Linked DNA regions of Maricaulis maris. The protein of the gene in region 1 binds, or shares a complex with, the protein of each later gene. Links are inferred from orthologs where the notes say so. Each region holds a gene or a part of one and is shown in the gene's direction. Other genes may lie near its edges.

Region 1 (14,499 bases):
TATCGTTCGTCAGATGCTGCAGAAGATCGAGGTCAAGGATCCGGGCGACAGCACTTTCCTGGCTGCCGAGCAGGTCGACAAGATCGAGTTCATCGAGACCAACGAGCGTCTCGAGGCCGAGGGCAAGCGGATCGCTACGGGTGACCCGGTTCTTCTGGGGATCACCAAGGCGTCCCTGCAGACGCGTTCCTTCATCTCGGCAGCCTCCTTCCAAGAGACGACCCGCGTCCTCACCGAGGCGGCCGTCCAGGGCAAGGAAGACACGCTCGAGGGTCTCAAGGAGAACGTCATTGTTGGCCGCCTGATTCCCGCCGGTACCGGCGCCATCATGCGCCAGTACCAGGCGATCGCTGACGATCTTGATGCGGATATGCTCGCAGAGCGTGAAGCGGCGGTTGAGGCCGAAGGCCTGCCGACGGAGATCGCCGACGCAGCTGCTGAGGAATTGGCCGCTGAAGAGGGCGCAAACTAGCCCATTTCAGGGACGATCCCCCTGTTATACCAGAGAAAAGGCCGCCAGGAGACTGGCGGCCTTTTTGTATCGGCCGGTACCGGGCCGTAGCGCCTCAGAAAACCTCTGAACAAGCGCTTGACGAATGCGAGTCGTCTGCGTAGTTTCCGCGCTCGTTTTGAGGACGGGCCGTAACCCACGCGGTTAGACGTCGTCCACGGTAACGGAAAAGCCCCAGATGCCGCCGTGCGAACCTCGCGTTCGAGCGTCGGGATCTTTCTTTGCGTCCATCAGCATTTCAACATGCTGGGGGGCGTGGTTGTTGAGATTAGGAACGGATTAGAGCGGGATGCCAACAATCAACCAGCTCATTCGCAAGCCGCGAAAAGACAAGCCGAAGCGCAACAAGGTGCCGGCCCTGCAGGCTTGCCCGCAGCGCCGTGGCGTCTGCACGCGCGTCTATACCACGACCCCGAAAAAGCCGAACTCGGCCTTGCGGAAAGTCGCCAAAGTGCGTCTGACCAACGGGTATGAAGTTGTGAGCTACATCCCGGGTGAGGGTCACAATCTGCAGGAACACTCAGTTGTCCTTATCCGCGGTGGTCGCGTGAAGGACCTTCCGGGTGTCCGCTATCACATTCTTCGCGGCGTTCTGGATACCCAGGGCGTCAAGGACCGCAAGCAACGCCGTTCGAAATACGGCGCCAAGCGTCCTAAGTAAGGGAGACGTCCATGTCGCGTCGTCACCGCGCAGAGAAACGCGAGATCTTTCCGGACCCCAAGTTTGGGGATCGCGATCTCACGAAATTCATGAACTACATCATGCTCGACGGCAAAAAGTCTGTCGCCGAGCGCATTGTCTATGGCGCTCTCGACATCGTCGAAGAGAAGCTGAAGCGCGAGCCGATCCGCGTCTTCCACGAGGCCCTGGACAATGTGGCGCCTGAAGTCGAGGTCCGCTCCCGCCGCGTTGGTGGTGCGACCTATCAGGTGCCGGTTGAAGTCCGTACCGAACGCAAGAAGGCCCTCGCCATTCGCTGGCTCACGGGTGCTGCGCGCGGTCGTAACGAGAATACCATGCGCGAACGTCTCGCCGCTGAAATGATGGACGCTGCCGCCAATCGCGGTACGGCCGTCAAGAAGCGCGAAGACACGCACCGGATGGCGGAAGCCAACCGGGCTTTCTCGCACTACCGCTGGTAACCCCCTACAGGCACAGACCCGTACCAAGGACCCTTACAAATGGCCCGCGACTACAAAATCGAGGACTACCGCAACTTCGGCATCATGGCTCACATTGATGCCGGCAAGACGACGACGACCGAGCGGATCCTCTATTACACCGGCAAGTCCCACAAGATTGGTGAAGTGCACGATGGTGCCGCCACCATGGACTGGATGGAGCAGGAGCAGGAGCGTGGCATCACGATCACGTCTGCTGCAACGACCTGTTTCTGGAACGGCAAGCGCCTGAACATCATCGACACGCCCGGCCACGTCGACTTCACGATCGAAGTCGAGCGCTCGCTGCGTGTTCTTGATGGTGCTGTTTGCTGTCTGGACGCCAATGCCGGTGTCGAGCCGCAGACCGAAACGGTGTGGCGTCAGGCCGACCGTTACAAGGTCCCGCGTATGGTGTTCATCAACAAGATGGACAAGCTGGGCGCCGACTTCTTCAACTGCGTCAAGATGATCGAAGATCGTCTCGGCGCCACGCCGCTGTGCGTTCAGCTGCCGATCGGGTCAGAGATCGAATACGAAGGTCTCGTCGATCTGGTCACGATGAAGGAACTGGTGTGGCAGGGTGAAAACCTTGGCGCGACCTGGGAAGTCCGGGATATCCGTCCCGAGCTGGCTGACCAGGCTGCCGAATACCGTGAGAAGCTCGTCGAGACGGCCGTTGAGCAGGACGAAGCTGCCATGGAGGCCTATCTCGAGGGCGAAGAGCCGTCCGAGGAGACCCTCAAGCGCCTCATCCGCAAGGGCTGCATCGAGCTCGCCTTCAACCCGATCCTGTGCGGCACCGCGTTCAAGAACAAGGGCGTCCAGCCCCTGCTGGATGCTGTCGTCGATTACCTGCCGAGCCCGGTCGAAGTGCCGGCCATCAAGGGTATCGATTTCAAGACCGAGGAAGAAGTCACGCGCCGCGCTGCCGATGACGAGCCGACCTCCCTGCTCGCCTTCAAGATCATGAACGACCCGTTCGTCGGCTCGCTCACCTTCGCGCGCATGTATTCCGGTCACCTTGAGACGGGCGTGTCCCTGCTCAACACGGTGAAGGACAAGAAAGAGCGTATCGGCCGCATGCTGCTGATGCACTCCAATTCGCGTGAAGACATCAAGGAATGCTTTGCCGGCGACATCGTCGCGATTGCAGGCCTGAAGGACACCACGACGGGCGACACCCTGTGTGACCCGATGAAGCCGGTGATCCTGGAGCGCATGGAATTCCCGGATCCGGTCATCGAGCTGGCCATCGAGCCGAAGTCGAAGGCCGACCAGGAGAAGCTTGGCGTTGCCCTGCAGCGTCTGGCTGCCGAGGATCCGTCCTTCCGCATGAAGACCGACGAAGAATCCGGCCAGACCATCATTGCCGGCATGGGCGAGCTTCACCTCGACATTCTCGTCGATCGCATGAAGCGCGAGTTCAAGGTTGAGGCCAATGTCGGCGCGCCGCAGGTGGCCTACCGCGAATCGCTCGGCCAGGCTGGTATCGTCGACTACACGCACAAGAAGCAGTCCGGTGGTTCGGGCCAGTTCGCCCGCGTCAAGATCGAATTCGCACCGGGTGAGTCCGGCTCGGGTTTTGTCTTCGAGAGCAAGATCATCGGTGGCTCTGTGCCGAAGGAATACATTCCGGGCGTTGAAAAGGGTCTGAAGTCGGTTATGGATGGCGGCCTGATTGCCGGTTTCCCGGTTATCGACGTCCAGGCGACCCTGATCGACGGTGCCTACCACGACGTTGACTCCAGCGTCCTCGCCTTCGAGATCGCGGCTCGTGCCGCTTTCCGTGAAGCCAAGTCGCATTGTGCGCCGAAGCTTCTGGAGCCGATCATGAAGGTCGAAGTCGTGACGCCGGACGAATACACCGGTGGTGTTATTGGTGACCTGAACTCCCGTCGGGGTCAGATCGCCGGTCAGGAAATGCGCGGCAACGCAACCGTCGTGAATGCGATGGTGCCGCTGGCGAACATGTTCGGTTACGTGAACAACCTGCGGTCTGCGACCCAGGGCCGGGCTCAGTTCACCATGCTTTTCGATCACTATGAGGCGGTGCCCAAGGCCGTCGAACAAGAAGTCATCGCCAAGTCCGCCTAAGCGGACCTCTGGTCACAGTAAAACAACGAACACACGGATTTCGGAGCGAGATCATGGCGAAGGAAAAGTTTCAGCGGACTAAGCCGCACGCGAACATCGGCACGATTGGTCACGTTGACCATGGCAAGACGACGCTGACGGCTGCGATCACGATGGTGCTGGCGGAAGCCTCCGGCGGTGTCGCGAAGGGTTATGACGAGATTGACAGCGCGCCTGAAGAGAAGGCACGCGGCATCACGATCTCGACGGCTCACGTCGAATACGAGACGGCGAACCGTCACTACGCACACGTCGATTGCCCGGGCCACGCTGACTATGTGAAGAACATGATCACGGGCGCGGCACAGATGGACGGTGCCATTCTGGTTGTGAACGCCGCTGACGGCCCGATGCCGCAGACGCGTGAGCACATTCTTCTGGCTCGCCAGGTTGGCGTTCCGGCGCTTGTTGTCTTCCTGAACAAGGTTGACCAGGTTGACGATGAAGAGCTGCTCGAGCTGGTGGAAATGGAAGTTCGCGAACTTCTGTCCTCCTATGATTTCCCGGGCGACGATCTTCCGATCGTTGCGGGTTCGGCTCTGGCGGCTGTTGAAGGCCGTGACGACAATATCGGCAAGGACAAGATCCTTGAGCTGATGGCGGCAGTCGACGAATACATCCCGACGCCTGAGCGTCCGGTTGACCAGCCCTTCCTGATGCCGATCGAGGACGTGTTCTCGATTTCGGGCCGGGGTACGGTTGTGACCGGTCGTATCGAGCGCGGCATCGTCAAGGTTGGTGAAGAGATCGAAATCGTCGGTGTCCGTGACACCTCGAAGACGACCTGCACCGGCGTTGAGATGTTCCGCAAGCTGCTCGACCAGGGCCAGGCTGGCGACAATGTCGGCGTGCTTCTGCGCGGCGTGGATCGTGAAGGCGTTGAGCGCGGTCAGGTTCTGGCCAAGCCGGGCTCCATCACCCCGCACAAGAAGTTCGTGGCTGAAGCCTACATCCTGACCAAGGAAGAGGGCGGTCGTCACACCCCGTTCTTCACCAATTACCGTCCGCAATTCTACTTCCGCACGACCGACGTCACCGGCGTCGTGACGCTGAACGAAGGTACGGAAATGGTGATGCCGGGCGACAACATCGAAATGAATGTCGAACTGATCGTGCCGATCGCCATGGAAGAGAAGCTCCGCTTCGCTATCCGTGAAGGTGGCCGCACCGTCGGCGCCGGCGTCGTCTCGAAGATCATCGAGTAGACTACCAAATCCGGCCGGGGCGGTGCCGCAGGTATCCGCCCCGGTCATGCTCTTTTTGAAAGTTAAGAAACGGGATCGGTTTGATGGAACGTCAAAACATCCGCATTCGCCTGAAGGCGTTCGACCACCGGGTTCTGGATAACTCCACCCGGGAGATCGTCTCGACAGCCAAGCGCACGGGCGCCAACGTCCGTGGTCCGATTCCGCTGCCGACGCGCATCGAAAAATTCACGGTGCTGCGCTCGCCGCACATCGACAAGAAGTCGCGCGAGCAGTTCGAAATCCGGACGCACAAGCGCCTTCTCGACATCGTCGACCCCACTCCGCAAACCGTGGACGCGCTCATGAAGCTCGACCTGTCGGCCGGCGTGGACGTCGAGATCAAGCTGGGAGCGTAGGACTATGCGCCAGGAAGATCGCAGAACAGGCGTGATCGCCCGCAAGCTGGGCATGACGCGTATTTTCGCCGAAGACGGTTCGCACGTGCCTTGCACGGTGCTTCACATGGACGGTGTCCAGGTCGTGTCTCACAAGACCGCCGACCGGGACGGCTATGTGGCGCTCCAGCTCGGTGCCGGTGCAGCCAAGGCCAAGCGGACGCCGAAGGCGATGCGCGGTCACTTCGCCAAGGCCAAGGTTGCGCCCAAGCGCAAGCTGGTCGAATTCCGCGTTGCCGAAGACGCGCTGATTGAAGTCGGCTCCGAGCTGACCGCGGACCATTTCGTCCCGGGCCAGAGAGTGGATGTCGCCGGCATCTCGATCGGTAAGGGTTTTGCAGGTGCCATGAAGCGCCACGGTTTTGGCGGCCTTCGTGCCACGCACGGTGTGTCAATCTCGCACCGCTCGCATGGTTCGACCGGTCAGTGTCAGGATCCGGGCAAGGTCTTCAAGGGCAAGAAGATGGCCGGTCACATGGGCGCTGTCCGCGTGACCACACAGAATATCGAAGTCGTTCGTGTTGACGTCGAGCGCGGTATTGTCCTGGTCAAGGGCGCCGTTCCGGGGTCAGCCGGTGGCTGGGTTGAGTTGCGCGACGCGATCAAGGGTCATGGCGATGCCGAGCTTCCCGTTCCGGGCAAGTTCCGTACGCTGGACGAGCTGAACGCACCGGTCGCGACGGACGCCGACACTGCGGCTCCGGCTGCGGCTGACGGTGAAGAAGGAACGGAAGCATGAAGATCGAGGTCAAAACCCTCGCGGCGAAGGACGCCGGTGCCATCGATCTCGACGATGCCGTCTTCGGCATTGAAGAGGTGCGCTCCGACCTCCTGCAGCGCGTTGTGAAGTGGCAGCTGGCAGCACGCCAGCAGGGCACGCACAAGACGCTCGGCCGCTCCGAAATCAATCGGACCAAGAAACGCTTCGGTCGCCAGAAGGGCGGCGGTACGGCCCGTCACGGTGCCCGCTCCGCGCCGCAATTCGTCGGCGGCGGCAAGGCCCACGGTCCCCGCGTTCGCAGTCATGCGCATGAGCTTCCCAAGAAGGTTCGTGCCCTCGGCCTGCGCCACGCCCTGTCGGCCAAGCTCGGCGCCAAGTCGCTCATCATCCTCGATGATGCCGCGCTTGATGCCCCGCACACGAAGTCGCTCCGCACGTCCTTTGAAGGTCTGGGCATCACCAATGCTCTGGTCATCTCCGGCGTCGAAGTGAATGAGAATTTCGCCAAGGCGGCTCGCAACCTGCCGTGCATCGACGTTCTGCCTGCACAGGGCCTGAATGTTTATGACGTGCTGCGTCGCGACACCCTGGTGCTGACGAAGGCGGCTGTGGAGCAGATCCACGCCCGCCTCAGCGCGAAGGAGGCTTAAGATGACGGCTGCTGCGCGCCATTACGACACGATCCTGAGCCCGGTGATCACCGAGAAGGCCACACTGCTTTCGGAAGAAAGCAAGGTTGTCTTTTTCGTGCCGCTCTCTGCCAACAAGAAGGAGATCGCGGAAGCGGTCGAAGAGCTCTTCAAGGTAAAGGTGACGGCTGTGAACACCATCAAGGTTCACGGAAAGACCAAGCGCTTCCGGGGTATTCCCGGTCGCCGCAATGACCAGAAGAAAGCGGTCGTGACTCTCGCAGAGGGTCACTCGATCGACGTGACGACGGGTCTGTAAGATGGCTTTGAAAACATTCAAACCGACCTCTCCGGGCCGCCGTGCCCTCGTGCTGGTGGATCGTTCCGCCCTGCACAAGGGACGCCCTGAGAAGACACTGGTCGAAGGCCTCACCAAAAAGGGTGGGCGCAACAATATGGGTCGCATCACGGCCCGCCGGCGTGGCGGTGGCGCGAAGCGTCTCTATCGCCTGGTCGACTTCAAGCGCCGCAAGTGGGACATGCCCGCGACCGTCGAGCGTCTTGAGTACGATCCGAACCGGACGGCTTTCATCGCCCTCATTCAGTATGAGGACGGCGAAAAGGCCTATATCCTGGCTCCGCAGCGCCTTTCCGAAGGTGATACGGTCATCGCGTCCGCCAAGTGCGACGTGAAGCCGGGTAACGCGATGCCGCTGAAGGCAGTGCCGGTTGGCACCATCCTTCACAATGTCGAGATGAAGCCGGAGAAGGGTGGGCAGATTGCCCGTTCCGCCGGTGCGTATGTCCAGCTGGTCGGCCGTGATGCCGGCTACGCCCAGATCCGTCTGGCGTCTGGCGAGCTGCGCATGGTCTCGGACAAGTGCATGGCGACGGTCGGTGCGGTTTCGAACCCGGACCACCTCAACATCAACCTCGGCAAGGCCGGTCGCAAACGCCATCTCGGCAAGCGTCCGTCTGTTCGCGGTGTTGTCATGAACCCGGTTGATCACCCGCATGGTGGTGGTGAAGGCCGTACCTCTGGTGGTCGCCACCCGGTGACCCCGTGGGGCAAGCCGACCAAGGGTGCCAAGACACGCTCGAACAAGTCGACTGACAAGTTCATCATCCGCTCGCGCCACGAGCGCAAGAAGCGATAGGGAGCAGACGATGCCTCGCTCTGTCTGGAAAGGTCCGTTCGTCGACGGCTATCTGCTGAAAAAAGCGGAGAAGTCGCACGAAGGCGGACGTAAGCAAGCGATCAAGACCTGGTCGCGCCGTTCAACCATCATGCCGCAGTTCGTGGGCCTGACCTTTCAGGTTCACAACGGCAACAAGTTCGTGCCGGTGCTGGTGACCGAAGACATGGTCGGCCACAAGCTCGGTGAATTTTCTCCGTCGCGGACCTATTACGGTCACGCAGCGGATAAAAAAGCGAAGCGGAGATAAGCGATGGGACAGACTTCAAACCCCCGTCGCGTCGCCGACAATGAAGCGCGTGCCAAGCTGCGGATGATCCGTATCAGCCCGCAGAAGCTCAACCTTGTCGCCGCGCTCATCCGCGGCAAAAAGGTCGAGCGGGCCCTGGCCGAACTGGAATTCTCGCGCAAGCGGATCTCCAAGGAAGTCAAGAAAACGCTCGAGTCGGCTATTGCGAACGCTGAAAACAACCACGGCCTCGACATCGACAGCCTCGTCGTGTCGGAAGCCTTTGTTGGCAAGAACCTGGTCATGAAACGGTTCCGGGCTCGTGCACGCGGTCGCGGTGCAAAGATCCTGAAGCCGTTTTCCGAGCTCACCATCGTGGTGCGCGAAGTCGAGGAGGCCGCCTGATGGGTCAGAAAGTAAATCCGATCGGTCTGCGCCTTGGCGTCAACCGCACCTGGGAATCCCGCTGGTATGCCGGCGCTGGCGAATACGCCAAGCTGCTGCATGAAGACATCAAGATCCGGAAGATGCTCAAAGAGCGTCTGAAGAATGCCAGTGTCTCGAAGATCGTGATCGAGCGCCCGCACAAGAAGTGCCGCGTCACCGTCCATACGGCTCGCCCGGGTGTGGTGATCGGCAAGAAGGGTTCGGACATCGAGACGCTCCGCAAGGAGCTGTCGAAGATGATCGACAGCGAGGTTTTCCTGAACCTCGTGGAAGTGCGCAAGCCCGAAATCGACGCAACCCTGGTGGCTGAGTCCATCGCCCAGCAGCTCGAGCGTCGCGTGGCTTTCCGCCGCGCGATGAAGCGTTCGATGCAGTCGGCGATGCGCATGGGCGCCAAGGGCTGCAAGATCGTCTGCGGCGGTCGTCTCGGCGGTGCGGAAATTGCCCGTACCGAGCAGTATAATGAGGGCTCCGTGCCGCTTCATACGCTGCGTGCCGATATCGATTACGGAACCGCCGAAGCCAAGACCGCGATGGGTATCATCGGCATCAAGGTCTGGATCTACAAAGGCGAGATCATGGAACACGATCCGAACGCCCAGGAGCGCCGTCTCCAGGAGTCCGGTGAACAGCGCGCCCGCTCGGGCCGCCAAGCCGCGTAAGGAATTCAGCCATGCTGCAACCGAAACGCACGAAATTCCGCAAGGCGCACAAAGGCCGTATCAAGGGCGCAGCGAAGGGTGGCTATACGCTGAACTTCGGCTCCTACGGCCTCAAGGCGCTCCAGCCGGAACGCGTTACCGCGCGCCAGATCGAAGCCACGCGTCGGGCGATTACTCGCCACATGAAGCGTGCAGGTCGCGTGTGGATCCGCATCTTCCCGGACGTACCGGTTTCCAAGAAACCGACCGAAGTCCGGATGGGTAAAGGTAAGGGCTCGCCCGAGTTTTGGGCGTGCAAGGTCAAACCCGGCCGCATCATGTTCGAGATCGACGGTGTTCCCGAAAATGTTGCGCGCGAGGCTCTCGAGCTGGGCGCTGCAAAGCTGCCGGTCAAGACCAAAATCGTCGCCCGTGTGGGCGAGTAGGGAGAACACAACGATGAAACCCGTTGACGTTCGCGCCATGACCGAAGATCAGCTGAAGGACGCGCTCCTGAAGCTGAAGGAAGAACAATTCAAGCTGCGGTTCCAGCAGGCCTCCGGCCAGATGGAAAACACCGCTCGCTACGGCCAGATTCGCCGCGATATCGCGCGCATTCGTACGGTCCAGAGCGAGCGGAAATCGCACGAAGAGCAAGGGAGCTAGCGATGCCGAAGCGTATCCTGCAAGGCGTCGTAGTGAGTGACAAGGGTGCCAAGACCATCGTGGTGCGTGTGGAACGGACTTTCCTCCACCCGCTGCTGCGCAAGACGGTCCGTCGCACCAAGCGTTACCACGCGCATGACGAAGCCAATGCGTTCAAGGTGGGTGATCAGGTCCAGATTCAGGAATGTGCACCCAAGTCGAAGTTGAAGCGGTGGGAGGTGGTCACCGTCGAGGCGTAAGCCTGGCGAGAGACCAATCCTTTCCTAAGGAGGATCTGCGATGATCCAGATGCAAACCAATCTGGACGTGGCTGACAATTCTGGCGCCCGCCGTGTGCAGTGCATCAAGGTGCTCGGCGGTGCCAAGCGTCGCTATGCCCACGTCGGCGACATCATTGTCGTCTCGGTCAAGGAAGCCATTCCGCGTGGTCGCGTTAAGAAGGGTGATGTCCGCAAGGCCGTCGTCGTTCGCGTGGCCAAGGACATCCAGCGTAAAGACGGTTCCGTCATTCGCTTCGATGGCAACGCGGCTGTGATTATCAACAATAACAACGAGCCGCTCGGCACGCGTATCTTCGGACCGGTTCCGCGCGAACTTCGCGCCAAGAACCACATGAAGATCGTCTCGCTGGCGCCGGAGGTGCTGTAATGGCTGCCAAGATCAAGAAGGGCGACAAAGTCGTCATTCTCGCCGGCCGTGACAAGGGCAAGACCGGCGAAGTCACCAAGGTCCTGCCGACCGAGGATCGCGTCTTTGTGTCTGGCGTGAATGTGGTCAAGCGCCACACGCGTGCGACCCAGACCGACCAGGGCGGCATCAAGGAAAAAGAAGCCTCCATCCACGTCTCGAACGTGGCGTTGGCCGATCCGAAAACCGGCGAGGCAACTCGTGTCGGCTTCAAGATTGAAGACGGCAAGAAGGTGCGCGTCGCCAAGAGCTCGGGCGAGGTTATCGATGTCTGATACCGCCACCTACACCCCGCGTCTCCGCACGAAGTACAAAGATGTCATCCGTGCGGCGATGAAAGAAAAGTTTGGCTATGCCAACGACCTGCAGATCCCGCGTCTCGACAAGATCGTGATCAACATGGGCGTTGGCGAGGCTTCCCAGGACTCCAAGAAAATCAAGGGCGCCCTGGAAGATCTCGAAGCCATTTCCGGCCAGAAGCCGGTCAAGACCGTTGCCAAGAAGTCGATCGCCGGCTTCAAGCTCCGTGAGGAGCAGGTGATTGGTGCGAAAGTGACGCTGCGCCAGGACCGTATGTACGAGTTCCTGGACCGTCTGATCACGATCGCCCTGCCTCGCGTGCGTGACTTCCGTGGACTCAATGGTAAGAGCTTCGACGGTCGCGGAAATTACGCGATGGGACTGAAAGAGCATATCGTGTTCCCGGAGATCGACTACGACAAGGTCGAGAAGATCCGGGGTATGGATATCGTTGTCTGCACGACCGCAGGCAGTGATGAGGAAGCGAAGGCCCTGCTGGCCGAGTTCGATTTCCCCTTTACGAACTAACGCAGCAGGAACGCAGGGCCGCTCGGGCTCTGCACGCAGGAGGACTTAAATGGCGAAAACTTCCGCAGTCGAGCGCAATTTGAAGCGTGTGCGTCTGGTCAAGCGTTATGCGGCCAAGCGCGAACAGCTCAAGGCGATCGCACGCAACAAGGACCTGCCGGTCGAGGAGCGTTTTGCTGCTCAGCTGAAGCTGGCCGAAATGCCGCGCAACTCGGCAGTATCCCGCATCCGGAACCGGTGCGAGATCACTGGCCGTCCGCGTGCTTTCTATCGCAAATTCCGCATGTCGCGTATTGCGATGCGCGACTACGCCAGCCAGGGCATGATCCCGGGCATGGTCAAGTCGAGCTGGTAAGAGAGGAGACGAGAACATGTCTGTGAATGATCCTCTCGGCGATATGCTGACCCGTATCCGCAATGCGCTGATGCGCAGCAAGCGGTCCGTCAACACGCCGGCCTCGGCCCTGCGCCGCCGCGTGCTCGACGTTCTAAAGTCGGAAGGCTACATCCGTGACTATGCGGAAGTAGAGCATGCCTCCGGCATGAAAGAGTTCGAGATCGAACTGAAGTATTTCGAAGGTGACTCGGTCATTTCGGAGATCAAGCGTATCTCCAAGCCGGGCCGCCGCGTTTATTCCGGCGTCAAAGATCTGCCGCTTGTCCAGAATGGCCTCGGCATCGCAATCCTCTCCACGCCCAAGGGCGTGATGTCGGATTCGGTGGCTCGTGAGTCCAATGTGGGCGGCGAGATCCTCTGTCACGTCAGCTAAGGGAGCGAACCAATGTCACGTATCGGTAAACTCCCGGTCGCCATCCCCGGCGGGGTCACGGCGACGCTCACGGAGACGTCGCTGACCGTCAAGGGTCCCAAGGGCGAACTGTCCATGACCTTTGTTGAGGAAGTGAATGTCGAGCAGGGCGAAGATGGCATTGTCATCAAGCCGCGCGACGAGACCAAGAAGGCCCGCGCGATGTGGGGCATGCAACGTGCCCTGGTCGCCAACCTGGTTCAGGGGGTCACGGCCGGCTACGAGAAGGATCTCGAGCTGGTTGGCGTTGGTTATCGTGCGCAGATGCAGGGCACGTCCCTGAAGCTGTCGCTCGGCCTGTCGCATGACGTCGTCTACGACGCCCCGGAAGGCATCACCATCAGTGTCGGCAAGCCGACCGAAGTGAAGATCGTGGGCGCTGATAAGCAGCGCGTCGGCCAGACAGCCGCCGAGATCCGTCGCTTCCGTCCGCCGGAGCCTTACAAGGGCAAGGGCATCAAATATGTCGGCGAGTATATCCGCCGCAAAGAAGGCAAGAAGAAGTAGGGCGAGCGATGAAAACTCAACGCGAAAAATCGGTCCGTCGCGCCCAGCGCAACCGGATCCGTCTGCGCAAGTTCGCCAATGGCCGTCCGCGGCTGTCGGTCTACCGGTCTTCGAAGAACATCTATGCCCAGATCATCGACGATGTGTCGGGCAAGACGGTCGTCGCTGCCTCTTCCCTCGAGGAAGCCGCTCAAAAAGAGCATGGCAAGGGTTGCGACACGAAGGCTGCCGAGATCGTCGGCAAGCTGATCGCCGAGCGCGCAGTCAAGGAAGGCGTCAAGGACGTCGTCTTCGACCGTGGCGGTTACATCTTTCACGGGCGTGTCAAAGCGCTCGCAGAGGCGGCCCGCGAGGGCGGCCTGAACTTCTAAGGGAGCGGACGTATGGCTCATCAGAACGAGCAACGTGGTGACCGCGGTGACCGTGGCCGAGGCCGTGGCCGTGGCCGGGACCGCGACCAGGAACGCGATGACGAACTTGTAGACAAGCTCGTCCACATCAACCGCGTCGCCAAGACCGTGAAGGGCGGCCGGAACTTCCAGTTCGCAGCCCTCGTCGTGGTCGGTGACCAGAAAGGCCGCGTCGGCTTCGGACAGGGCAAGGCGCGCGAAGTGCCGGAAGCCATCCGCAAGGCCACCGACGAAGCCAAGAAGAACATGGTTCGCGTCCCGCTGCGCGAAGGCCGTACCCTGCACCATGACGGCAAAGGCCGTCACGGCGCCGGCAAGGTCGTCCTGCGGGCAGCGCCTCCGGGTACCGGCGTCATCGCCGGTGGGCCGATGCGCGCTGTGCTGGAAACCCTCGGGGTCCAGGACGTGGTTGCCAAGTCGGTTGGCACGTCCAACCCGTACAACATGATCCGCGCCACCATGGACGCGCTGAAGGCGCAGTCGAGCCCGCGCTCGGTTGCAGCCAAGCGTGGTCTTAAGGTTGGCGATCTGGTGAACCGCCGCGATGACGGCGCGTCCTCACCGGAAGCGATCGAAGCGTAAGGACCGGACACAATGGCCAAAAAGACCATCCGCGTACGCCAGACGGGCAGCGCCATCCGCCGCCCGCAAGATCAGCGTGCCACGCTTATCGGCCTCGGTCTCAACAAGATCGGTCGTGAGCGCGAGCTGGAAGATACACCGTCTGTCCGTGGCATGATTGCCAAGGTCAGCCATATGGTGGAAATCGTCGAGGAGTAGGTCCCTGCTGGGGAAACCGCTCCATCGAATGGAGAACGACATGCGTCTCAATGAATTGCGCGACAATGACGGTGCTACCAAGATCCGCACCCGCGTCGGCCGTGGTATCGGTTCCGGCAAGGGCAAAACGGGTGGCCGCGGCGTCAAGGGCCAGAAATCCCGTTCGGGTGTGGCTATCAAGGGCTTCGAGGGCGGCCAGATGCCGCTTCATATGCGCCTGCCGAAGCGGGGCTTCAACAAGCCGAACCGCAAGGCTTGGGCAGAAGTGAATCTCGGCCGTATCGAGAAGGCAATTGCCGAAGGCAAGATCGACGCGAAAAAGCCGATCGACGCTGAAGTCCTGATGGCTGCGGGCCTGGTCCGTCGTCAGCTGGATGGCATCCGCCTCCTTGCGAAGGGCGAGCTGAAGTCCAAAGTAGAGATCACCCTTGCCGGTGCCTCCAAGGCAGCGGTTGCCGCGGTCGAGAAGGCCGGCGGCAAGGTGACCCTCACCGCCGTG
Region 2 (9,281 bases), 680 kb from region 1 along the record:
AGCGCGCCCAGGCCGCCGCCGAGGCCTGCTCCTGTACCGTTCTCCTGAAAGGACCGGCGACGGTCGTGGCGTCACCGGGCGCGGTGCCCCTGATCAATCGCCATGCCAGTCCCTGGCTTGCGACCGCCGGAAGTGGTGATGTGCTCGCGGGGATCGTGGCAACAGGTCTGGCCGCCGGGATGTCACCGCATGACGCGGCAGCGTCTGCTGCCTGGCTGCACGGGGATGCCGGTCGGCGGCTGGGTGCCGGATTGGTGGCCGAGGATCTGCCGGACTGTCTGCCGCAAGTCCTCAGAGCCTTGGCCGACAGCCACCGCCGCGAGGCGGCGTTCAGCCATCTGCTCACGCATGGAAGCTAAGCGTTTGCGGGGCTTGGAAGTTGTGCCGGACCGGTACATGGTCGGCCAACGTCCGTCGCCCGGGGGATATCATGGCTGAATCGACTTATCGCGCAGACACGCAACTCGACGCTGACGCGCTCGCCTTCCACATGAAGCCGACGCCCGGCAAGCTGGCGGTCACTGCGACCAAGCCAATGGCGACCCAACGCGATCTGGCCCTGGCCTACAGCCCCGGCGTCGCGGCCCCGGTCCGCGCGATCGCGGAGGATCCGGATACGGTTTACGACTATACCTCCAAGGGAAACATGGTCGCCGTTGTCTCGAACGGAACGGCGATTCTCGGCCTCGGCAATCTTGGGCCGGCAGCCTCCAAGCCGGTGATGGAAGGCAAGGCGGTCCTGTTCAAGCGTTTTGCCGATATCGACGCGGTCGACATCGAGGTCGACTACACCGATCCGGACAAGTTCATAGACTGCGTTCGCGGCTTTGGTGACACCTTCGGCGGGATCAATCTGGAAGACATCAAGTCCCCGGAATGCTTCGAGATCGAGACGCGCCTGCGCGAAGAGCTCAACATCCCGGTCTTTCACGATGACCAGCACGGTACGGCCATCATCGCGGCGGCCGGTCTGATCAATGCCTGCGACCTCACTGGTCGCCGCATGGAGGACCTCAAGGTCGTCCTGTGTGGCGCTGGCGCCGCGGGCCTGACTGTCCTCGAACTCATCGAGTCGATGGGCGTGAAGTCGGAAAACACGATCGTCGTCGATATTGACGGTGTCGTTTATGAAGGCCGTCCGGGCGGTCATGACCGTCTCAACAAACACGCAATCAAGACCGACAAGCGCACGCTTGCGGATGCCGCCGAGGGTGCTGACGTGCTGCTCGGACTTTCTGCTGCAGGCGTTTTCACAAAGGCCATCGTGGCCTCGCTCGCGCCCAATCCCATCATCTTCGCGATGGCCAATCCGCGTCCCGAGATTACGCCGGAGGAGGTCAGGGAAGTTCGCGATGATGTGATCATGGCAACCGGTCGGTCGGACTACCCGAACCAGGTCAATAACGTCCTCGGCTTCCCGTATATTTTCCGTGGCGCCCTCGATGTGCGCGCCCGGACGATCAATGAGGAGATGAAGATCGCGGCGGCGCGTGCCCTGGCAGCCCTGGCGCGCGAGGATGTGCCGGATGAGGTCGCGCAGGCCTACAAAGTCGACCGGCTTCAATACGGTCCCGATTACATCATTCCGACACCCTTCGATCCGCGGCTGATCTCCTGGGTGCCCCCTTTTGTGGCGCAAGCGGCGATTGATAGCGGTGTGGCTCGCAAGCCGCTCGAGGATGTCGAGGCGTACAAGCACGGCCTGGCGCGTCGCCTTGATCCGACCGCCGCCGTCCAGCAGCGGATATCGGCCTCGATCCGGGCTGAGCAGAAGACGATTGTCTTCGCCGAGGGCGAGGAGCCGGCGGTTATCCGCGCCGCTCACGCCTTTCAAACCCAGGGGCTCGGCAAGGCCATCCTGGTGGCGCGTGAGGATGTTGTCGCGGCGAACATGAAAGACCTCGGGATCCCGGCCGGATCGCTGGAGGTCTGCAATGCGCGCCTGTCCGAATACAATTCGGATTATTCCGATTATCTCTATGAGCGGCTGCAACGGCAGGGCTATTTGCGTCGTGACGTGCAGAGGCGGGTCAATAACGACCGGAATGTCTTCTCGGCCTGCATGCTGAAAATGGGTCATGCCGACGGCATGGTCACAGGCGTGACGCGTCACTCCAACGTCGTCATGAACGATGTCGAGTTGGTCCTCGACCCGATCAAGGGCAGCCGACCGGTCGGCGTCACGATTGCCGTGACGCGCGGGCGCAGCCTCGTCATTGGTGATACCTCGGTCACCGAATTCCCGGATGCCGAGGCGCTGGCCGAGATTGCTGTCGTGACGGCCAATGCCACGCGCCGCTTCGGGATGACGCCACACCTGGCCTTTCTGTCCTATTCGAGCTTCGGCAACCCGCCGGGTGAGCGGACCACCAAAATCCAGCAGGCTGTTGAGATCCTCGATGGCCAGGGTGTCGACTTTGAGTATGAGGGGGAGCTGGCTGCCGATGTCGCGCTCGACCCGGAGCATCATAAGCTCTACCCGTTCTCGCGTCTCACCCAGCCGGCCAATGTGCTGATCATGCCCGCCATCCATTCGGCGTCTATCGCCGTTCGTCTGCTCAAGGCAGCGGGGGGAGCGACGGTGATCGGCCCGATGCTGGTGGGGCTGGAGAAACCGGTTCAGATCGCGCGGCTTGGTGCCAGTGTGACCGATATTGTCAATCTGGCTGGCATCGCGGCATTTGACCTGAACAAGGCGAGTGGCTGAAGACCCGGCAACCAGGTTGCCCTGAACCTTGGTTTAAGGGGTGGTGTTCCAAACTCCCTCCGCACAGTTTCGGGGAGGAACAGCCATGCTCTGCCAATGCTGATGATTGCACCGGGCAATATCGGTGTCGCTTTTGTTGCCGCCGTTTTGGGCTCGACTCCGGTTCTCGTTCAGGAGCCGGGCGCCCCGCTCGCCGGGCAGGAGTGGTCTGTCCGGCTTGAATACGGGTTCAGTGACGGCGGGAGCTGGACCTTCGCCTTCCAGTCCAATGGGTGTATCGAGATCGAGTGGTCGAACGGAACGCCGGAGGGGCAGTCGTCCTGTGCCTCGCAGTTCGCGGTCACCGGTATCGATCACGGATTCGATGGCAGCTCGACCGCTGACATCGTGTTTTCCTACGAGGACTTCATCTATGCGGCCGGATCCCAGGGGTACGTGCCTCTGCAAGGGACGGCGAGCGGGGAGACGCGGTGCACCGCGTTCTCCGTGCCGGATATCGGCGAGCAGCTTGCCGATCCGGACTGCGCCATGCCACCCCTGCAGGACGCCGATGACATGGCACGGTGGACCGTCACGCGAACACGATAACCGATCCACACGTCTTCACAGCGATTTGACAGCCAGGCACTGCAGACAGGCTGTGCCGTTCCTATCTATGCTTGCCTGCGAGTGAAGAGGGGACAGCATGGCAGGACGATCAGCACGTGACATGACCGAAGGTCCGGTCTTCGGCCATATCCTTCGCATGCTCCTGCCGATGAGTTTCGGCATTCTGGCCATGATGCTGGTCGGGATCGTCGACACCTATTGGGTCGGCACGCTGGGTACGGCCCAGCAGGCGGCTGTCCAGATGAGCTTCCCGGTCACCATGCTCGTCATGAGTGTCTCGATCGGACTTGGCGCCGGCGCGGTTTCAGCGGTTTCACGCGCCGCGGGCCGCAAGGAGGGCGGACCAAGCCTCGCCCGCATCTCGACCGATGCGATGACATTGGCGCTGGTGTCGGTCGGTGTTGTCTCGCTTTTGGGGGTGATCTTCGTCGAGCCGATATTCCGCGGGCTTGGCGCCAGCGACACCATGTTGCCCCATGTGGTTGACTATATGACGGTTTGGTTCGCCGGCATTGTCCTGATCGTCGGCCCCATGGTCGCCAGCAATATCCTGCGTGCCTTGGGCAATGCCGTCATCCCGAGCCTGATGATGATCGCTGCGGCGTTCGTTAACCTGATCCTCGACCCGATCTTCATTCTTGATGACGTGTTCGGTCTCTTCCCGGGCCTTGGCTGGGGCGTGTCGGGCGCGGCTCTGGCGACCGTGGCTGCAAATGCGGTGACCTTTGCGATGGTCGGCTGGTATCTGGTCGTGAAGGAAAAGCTGATCGATTTCAAACCGGAGGATCTCGGGGAGGTCTGGCACCACTGGCGCGATATTGCCCGGGTCGGCATGCCGGCCTGCCTGTCGAATATCTTCAATCCTCTGGCCATGACGGTCGCCATGTCCGGTCTGGCGATGGCGCGCTTCGGCGATGCGGCTGTCGGTGGCCTCGGGGTTGCGGGGCGGATCGAGGCCTTCGCCATCGTGCCCCTGTTCGCGCTTTCGGCGAGCATCGGCGCGGTGACCGGTCAGAATGGCGGTGCCGACCGTCTTGATCGGGTGCGCGAGGCTTTCCGGTCGAGTTTTCTCTTCTGCATCGGCTGGAGCCTGACGATTGCCGTTATCCTGTGGATCGCGGCGCCCTGGCTGGCCATGCTCTTCCTGCCAAGCGAGACCGGCCAGTCGGCGGCAATCGCGTATTGGCGCATCGTTCCGGTGACGATTGCCGGCTATGGTATCACGATCGCGGCCTCGGCCGGGTTCAACGGGCTGGGCCGTCCGGCCCATGGGATGGTGATCACCGCTGGCCGGGCCCTCGGCTTGATGATCCCCGGCGTTGTCATTGGCGGGCTTTGGCTGGACGCTCCGACCGGCGTGATCTGGGGAGTCGCGCTGGCCAATATTCTGGCCGGCACTGCCGCCGGGATCTTTGTGCTCACAAAGGCGCCGATGACGGCCAAGCACGGGCGCAAGCGCAAGCCGCGGGCCGCCGCGGTATCCGAGCCAGCGGTAGTCCAAGACACTCCCTAACGCCGGATCAGGACGGCTCCGAGCTCGGGTTTGCCGTTGAGGCGAGGGTGTGGCCAGGGCTTGATCTCGTCGTCGGCGGGCCAGATCCATCGCGTTTCGGGAAACAGGTCGTGCATCACATCGATCGGGCAGCCATAGGGCGGTCCACCGCGCTCATCCTTTTGCATGAAAAGCGCGTGCAGGCGCCCGCCCGGTCTGAGCCAGCGGGTCAGGGCGCTCTCATAAGCTTGCCGCAGGCGCGGATGGATGGCGCACAGAAAGGTCTGCTCATAGACAAGATCGAGGGGTGTTCCGGGCTGCCAGGCGAGAACGTCGCCCGTGACCAGATCGGCGCGCTGCCCCGCGGTGGCAAACTTCTCCGACTGCCAGGCGATGGCGGTCTCGGACAGGTCCGCTCCGGTGACCGTCAGCCCGGCCTCTGCAAAAGCCAGCAATTCCTGAGATCGGCCACATCCCGGTATCAGGACATGCTCGCCGGGACGAAACGCTTTCGTCTCGCGCCAGTGGAGGAAAGCGGGATGCAGGGCACCGCGTTCCCACGGCGTGTCATCGTCGCGAAAGCGCGTCTCCCAGTCGAACGGTGTGCGGTCTTCGTCAAGGCTCATGCCGGCACTATCCGGCGATGTAGCGACTGCGTCTAGGCTGCTTTGTGCACACGGCAGATATCGACGATCGACAGGGGTTGGGTCGGCGAAGGGCTGGTTCGGTCCGGGATTACGGCCTGGCCCGAAAAGAAACGAATCCCGCTGGTCATTCCAGCCTTCAGAACCAGAAGGTCCCGCACATCATGAAGATAGCTTGCAGCCTTCAGCGCGATGCCGGCCTTGACCATCCGGTTCAGGGCCTTGGCATCGTGATCGAGCAGACCTTCGGAATTGGCGTTGACGGGTGGCGGCGCGGAGCAGGAGAACAGGCTGACCCCGACTCCGTCGAAGATTTCCAGGCCTGTTTCACCAAACGGGATCTCGGCCATCAGACCGACCCCGCTCGGCGCGAGCTCTGCCAGCGCGCTGGCCTGAGCGGCCAGCTGACCGCTGAGACCGTCAATTCGCACGAGAAGGCGTTTGCGCAGGGGGACAGGCAGGGTGTCCAGTATCGCCATCAGCTCGGCTCTCTGCACGCTGTCTGACCAGCAGCTGGCATGGATGGCGACCCGCAAACGGATGCGCTTTTGTCGGCTCGCCATTGCGAGGATCATCTCGATCGCCGCGCCGAGCGCACAGGCGTCAAGCTCGAACTGGCTGGCCTTGGCCATCCCTGTCGAGATCGCCCTTCGGCCCTCGAGTGCGCGGCCGCCGATGACCACTTTGGGCAGGCAGGCATTGAAGGCAACGGCCTGCTTTTGCGCGTCCCAGATCGGTCGATAGTGCGCAATCACCTCATTCTCGCGGCACTCCGAGGTGGCCCGGGTGCGGGGCAGGGGGCGCAGCGCCGGCGCCTCCGCAGGCGCAGGTTTCGCCGCTTGCGCGAGGTTTGTGATGTCATCCGCGTCGACGCGGCTTGCCGTGCTCTCGACGGCCAGTGGCCGGGTCTCGGGATCGCCCAGAAAGAAGGTCATCAGGGCATCATTGAGGGCGGCCAGAACCGCCGCAGGGTCATCGGGTGCCTTCGCGAACAGGACCAGAAAGCCCTCTTCGCACGGGATCACCGCATCGTCCGCGCCCAGGCGATTGACGAGAAACTGGGTGGCCGCGGTGAAGACCTTCTTGCGCACGCTCGGCCAGTTCTCGCCAGCCCGTTCCTGAACGGCTGCCAGGTTGAGAAGCCGGAATTGCCCGACATCGATACGCTCTCCCGCGGCCAGGGCCCGGCGAATGAAGGTTTTCAAGTCAGCAGCCATCTCGGACCGTTCAGCATCTCGGAGGGCTGCATTGTGTACCGGCAATGCTTAAGGCCGGATTGATCGGGCGAGAGCCCTGTGCAGCCGGTATTCCGGCAAGCGCATTCAGCCTCTTGCCTGGCCCGCAAAGCCAAGCGATAACGCCGGCCCGACATGCGGATGTGGCGGAACTGGTAGACGCGCCAGATTTAGGTTCTGGTGCCGAGAGGCGTGGGGGTTCGAGTCCCTCCATCCGCACCACGGTGACACCGAACCGCTCCACAGCGTTGCACACGCCGAATCCGCGTGACATAACGCGCGCTCGATTTTGCCCGCGGTTTCGACCGCCCCTTTGTCTGAACACTAAGGCTAACCCATGAACGTCATCGAGAAAGCTACCGAAGGCTTGAGCCGCACTTATGAGATCGTCATTCCGGCCGACGATCTGCAAGCTCGCCTGGCTGCGAAGATCGAAGAGATCCGTCCTGAAGTCCGCCTGAAGGGTTTCCGCCCGGGCAAGGTGCCGACCAGCCACATCCGCAAGATGTTCGGTGAGAGCATCATGGGCGACCTGCTCAACGAGCTGGTGCCGGAAACCACCCAGAAGACCCTGGACGAGAAGAAGCTTCGCCCGGCCTCGCAGCCGGACATCTCGGTGACCAGCGATGCCAAGGACGTGATGGGCGGCAAGGCCGACTTCGTGTTCGAGATCGCCCTGGAAATCATGCCCGACTTCGAGCCGGCCGACCCGTCCAAGCTGTCCGTGACCCGCCCGGTCGCCGATGTCGAGGATGCGGAAGTCAATGAAGCGCTCGAGCGCCTGGCCAATGAGAGCCGTGAGTTCGCCGCCAAGAAGGGCGGCAAGAACGCCAAGGCGGAAGAGGGCGATGTCGTCGTCATCGATTTCGTCGGCAAGCTCGACGGCGAAGTCTTCGAAGGCGGTTCTGCCGAAGATGCGCGTGTCGCCATCGGCGATGGCGCCTTCATTCCCGGTTTCGAAGAGCAGCTGCTCGGCGCCAAGGTCGGCGAAGAGCGCGAACTCAATGTGACCTTCCCGGAAAACTACCAGGCCAAGCAGCTGGCCGGTAAGGCCGCCGTGTTCGAAGTGACCGTGAAGGGCCTCGAGGCTCCGCAGGACGCCAAGGTTGATGATGAGCTCGCCAAGCGTCTCGGTCTTGAAGACCTCGACAGCCTGAAGGACGCGCTGACCAAGCGTTTTGCCGGCGAGCATGGCCAGCAGTCACGCATGAAGGTCAAGCGCGACCTGCTCGACAAGCTCGATGCCGAGCACAGCTTCGACCTGCCGCCGAAAATGGTGGAAGCCGAATTCGAGAATATCTGGCGCGAAGTGGCTCACGCGATTGAGCATGATCACCTCGAGGAAGACGACAAGAACAAGTCGGAAGACGAGCTCAAGGCCGAGTATCGCGAGATCGCCGAGCGCCGCGTGCGTCTGGGTCTGGTCCTCGCCGAGATCGGCCGTCGCAACAATATCGATGTGACCCAGGAAGAACTGTCCCGCGCCATCAACCAGGAAGCGGTGAAGTATCCGGGCCAGGAGCGTCAGGTGGTCGAGTTCTACCAGAAGAACCCGAATGCCGTCGCCCAGATGCGTGCCCCGATCTACGAGGAGAAGGTCGTCGACTACATCCTCGAGCTGGCCAATGTGACCGAGACCAAGGTCTCCAAGGACGCGCTCTACGCTGACGAGGACGAGGCGCCTGCGAAGCCGGCCAAGAAAGCTGCTGCCAAGAAGCCGGCAGCAAAGAAGGCCGCAGCCAAGAAAGCTCCGGCCAAGAAGGCTGACGCGAAGGATGAGGCGGCTGCCAAGAAGCCTGCCGCGAAGAAAAAGGCACCGGCCAAGAAGCCGGCTGCCAAGAAAGATGCGTAGTCACTCACGCGTTTCGCAATGACACAACGCCGGCGCTTGATCAGCGCCGGCGTTTTTTCGTTTCGGCACCCTTTGGCAGGTGCTGCTGCACCGCGCGCCTTGCCTGATAGTTCGACGCCCGCAATAGTTCGAACATCCCGTCTGATGAGAATCGGCCCGATCCCGGTGCCGTCACCCCAAGGAGCGCGACATGCATGATCCCCAGGACGTAATGATGAATCTGGTTCCGATCGTCGTCGAGCAGACAAGCCGCGGCGAGCGCTCTTTCGACATCTATTCGCGCCTCCTCAAGGAGCGTATCATTTTCATCACAGGTCCCATCGAGGACCATATGGCGAGCCTGATCATCGCCCAGCTTCTCTTCCTCGAGTCCGAGAACCCGAAGAAAGAGATCTCGATGTATATCAACTCGCCGGGCGGGGTGGTTTCAGCTGGTCTCGGCATTTACGACACGATGCAGTACATCCGCTCTCCGGTGTCGACGATGTGTCTGGGCATGGCAGCCTCGATGGGCTCGCTGCTGCTGACGGCCGGTGAAAAGGACATGCGCTTTGCGGCGCCGAATGCGCGGATCATGGTGCACCAGCCGTCCGGCGGGTTCCGCGGCCAGGCTTCGGACATTGAGCGCCACGCGGCCGATATCCAGAAGATCAAGCGGCGCCTCAACGAGATCTATGTGCACCACACCGGTCGCACCTATGACGAGATCGAAACAGCGCTTGATCGCGACAACTTCATGTCG

The links.
Region 2: the proteins of rpsG (region 1) and tig are in contact, whole or in part, in a crystal structure (PDB 3GTY), measured with the Thermotoga maritima proteins. The link is inferred for Maricaulis maris from one-to-one orthologs. Residues at the interface, in WP_004081843.1 of Thermotoga maritima: Lys34, Lys52, Lys55, Glu59, Arg62, Gln63, Glu66, Asn67, Lys69, Val71, Arg95, Ala109, Lys110, Lys111, Gly112, Arg113, Pro114, Glu117, Glu121, Ile124, Ala125, Tyr127, Asn128, Asn129, Thr130, Gly131, Lys135, Asp139, Arg142, Met143; in WP_004081061.1 of Thermotoga maritima: Glu122, Val124, Val129, Leu130, Tyr133, Glu188, Gly259, Ile262, Tyr263, Glu266, Ser270, Glu273, Gln274, Glu277, Arg308, Gln311, Ile312, Ser315, Tyr316, Glu325, Arg329, Arg336, Leu363, Phe366, Trp367, Arg373, Leu377, Arg381, Leu384, Glu387.

Annotation. Positions count from the first base shown.
Region 1 is NZ_AP027270.1:907,108-921,606, forward strand. The notes cover bases 1-2,918. They hold rpsG (30S ribosomal protein S7), read left to right. Parts: upstream 1-1,183; coding sequence 1,184-1,654; downstream 1,655-2,918. Other genes in these bases: rpoC (DNA-directed RNA polymerase subunit beta'), read left to right, coding at 1-472; rpsL (30S ribosomal protein S12), read left to right, coding at 801-1,172; fusA (elongation factor G), read left to right, coding at 1,694-2,918. In the rest of the region: more of fusA, read left to right, coding at 2,919-3,769; tuf (elongation factor Tu), read left to right, coding at 3,823-5,013; rpsJ (30S ribosomal protein S10), read left to right, coding at 5,097-5,411; rplC (50S ribosomal protein L3), read left to right, coding at 5,416-6,189; rplD (50S ribosomal protein L4), read left to right, coding at 6,186-6,821; AAA969_RS04090 (50S ribosomal protein L23), read left to right, coding at 6,823-7,119; rplB (50S ribosomal protein L2), read left to right, coding at 7,121-7,957; rpsS (30S ribosomal protein S19), read left to right, coding at 7,968-8,246; rplV (50S ribosomal protein L22), read left to right, coding at 8,250-8,630; rpsC (30S ribosomal protein S3), read left to right, coding at 8,630-9,334; rplP (50S ribosomal protein L16), read left to right, coding at 9,346-9,759; rpmC (50S ribosomal protein L29), read left to right, coding at 9,773-9,979; rpsQ (30S ribosomal protein S17), read left to right, coding at 9,982-10,218; rplN (50S ribosomal protein L14), read left to right, coding at 10,259-10,627; rplX (50S ribosomal protein L24), read left to right, coding at 10,627-10,941; and more genes.
Region 2 is NZ_AP027270.1:1,586,219-1,595,499, reverse strand. Bases 6,425-9,281 are described here. They hold tig (trigger factor), read left to right. Parts: upstream 6,425-7,024; coding sequence 7,025-8,539; downstream 8,540-9,281. Other genes in these bases: AAA969_RS07425 (ATP-dependent Clp protease proteolytic subunit), read left to right, coding at 8,730-9,281; AAA969_RS07440 (hypothetical protein), read right to left, coding at 6,425-6,657. In the rest of the region: AAA969_RS07465 (NAD(P)H-hydrate dehydratase), read left to right, coding at 1-359; AAA969_RS07460 (NADP-dependent malic enzyme), read left to right, coding at 431-2,707; AAA969_RS07455 (hypothetical protein), read left to right, coding at 2,804-3,295; AAA969_RS07450 (MATE family efflux transporter), read left to right, coding at 3,393-4,829; AAA969_RS07445 (methyltransferase domain-containing protein), read right to left, coding at 4,826-5,434; more of AAA969_RS07440, read right to left, coding at 5,467-6,424. UniProt on the Bacillus subtilis protein: Involved in protein export. Acts as a chaperone by maintaining the newly synthesized protein in an open conformation. Functions as a peptidyl-prolyl cis-trans isomerase.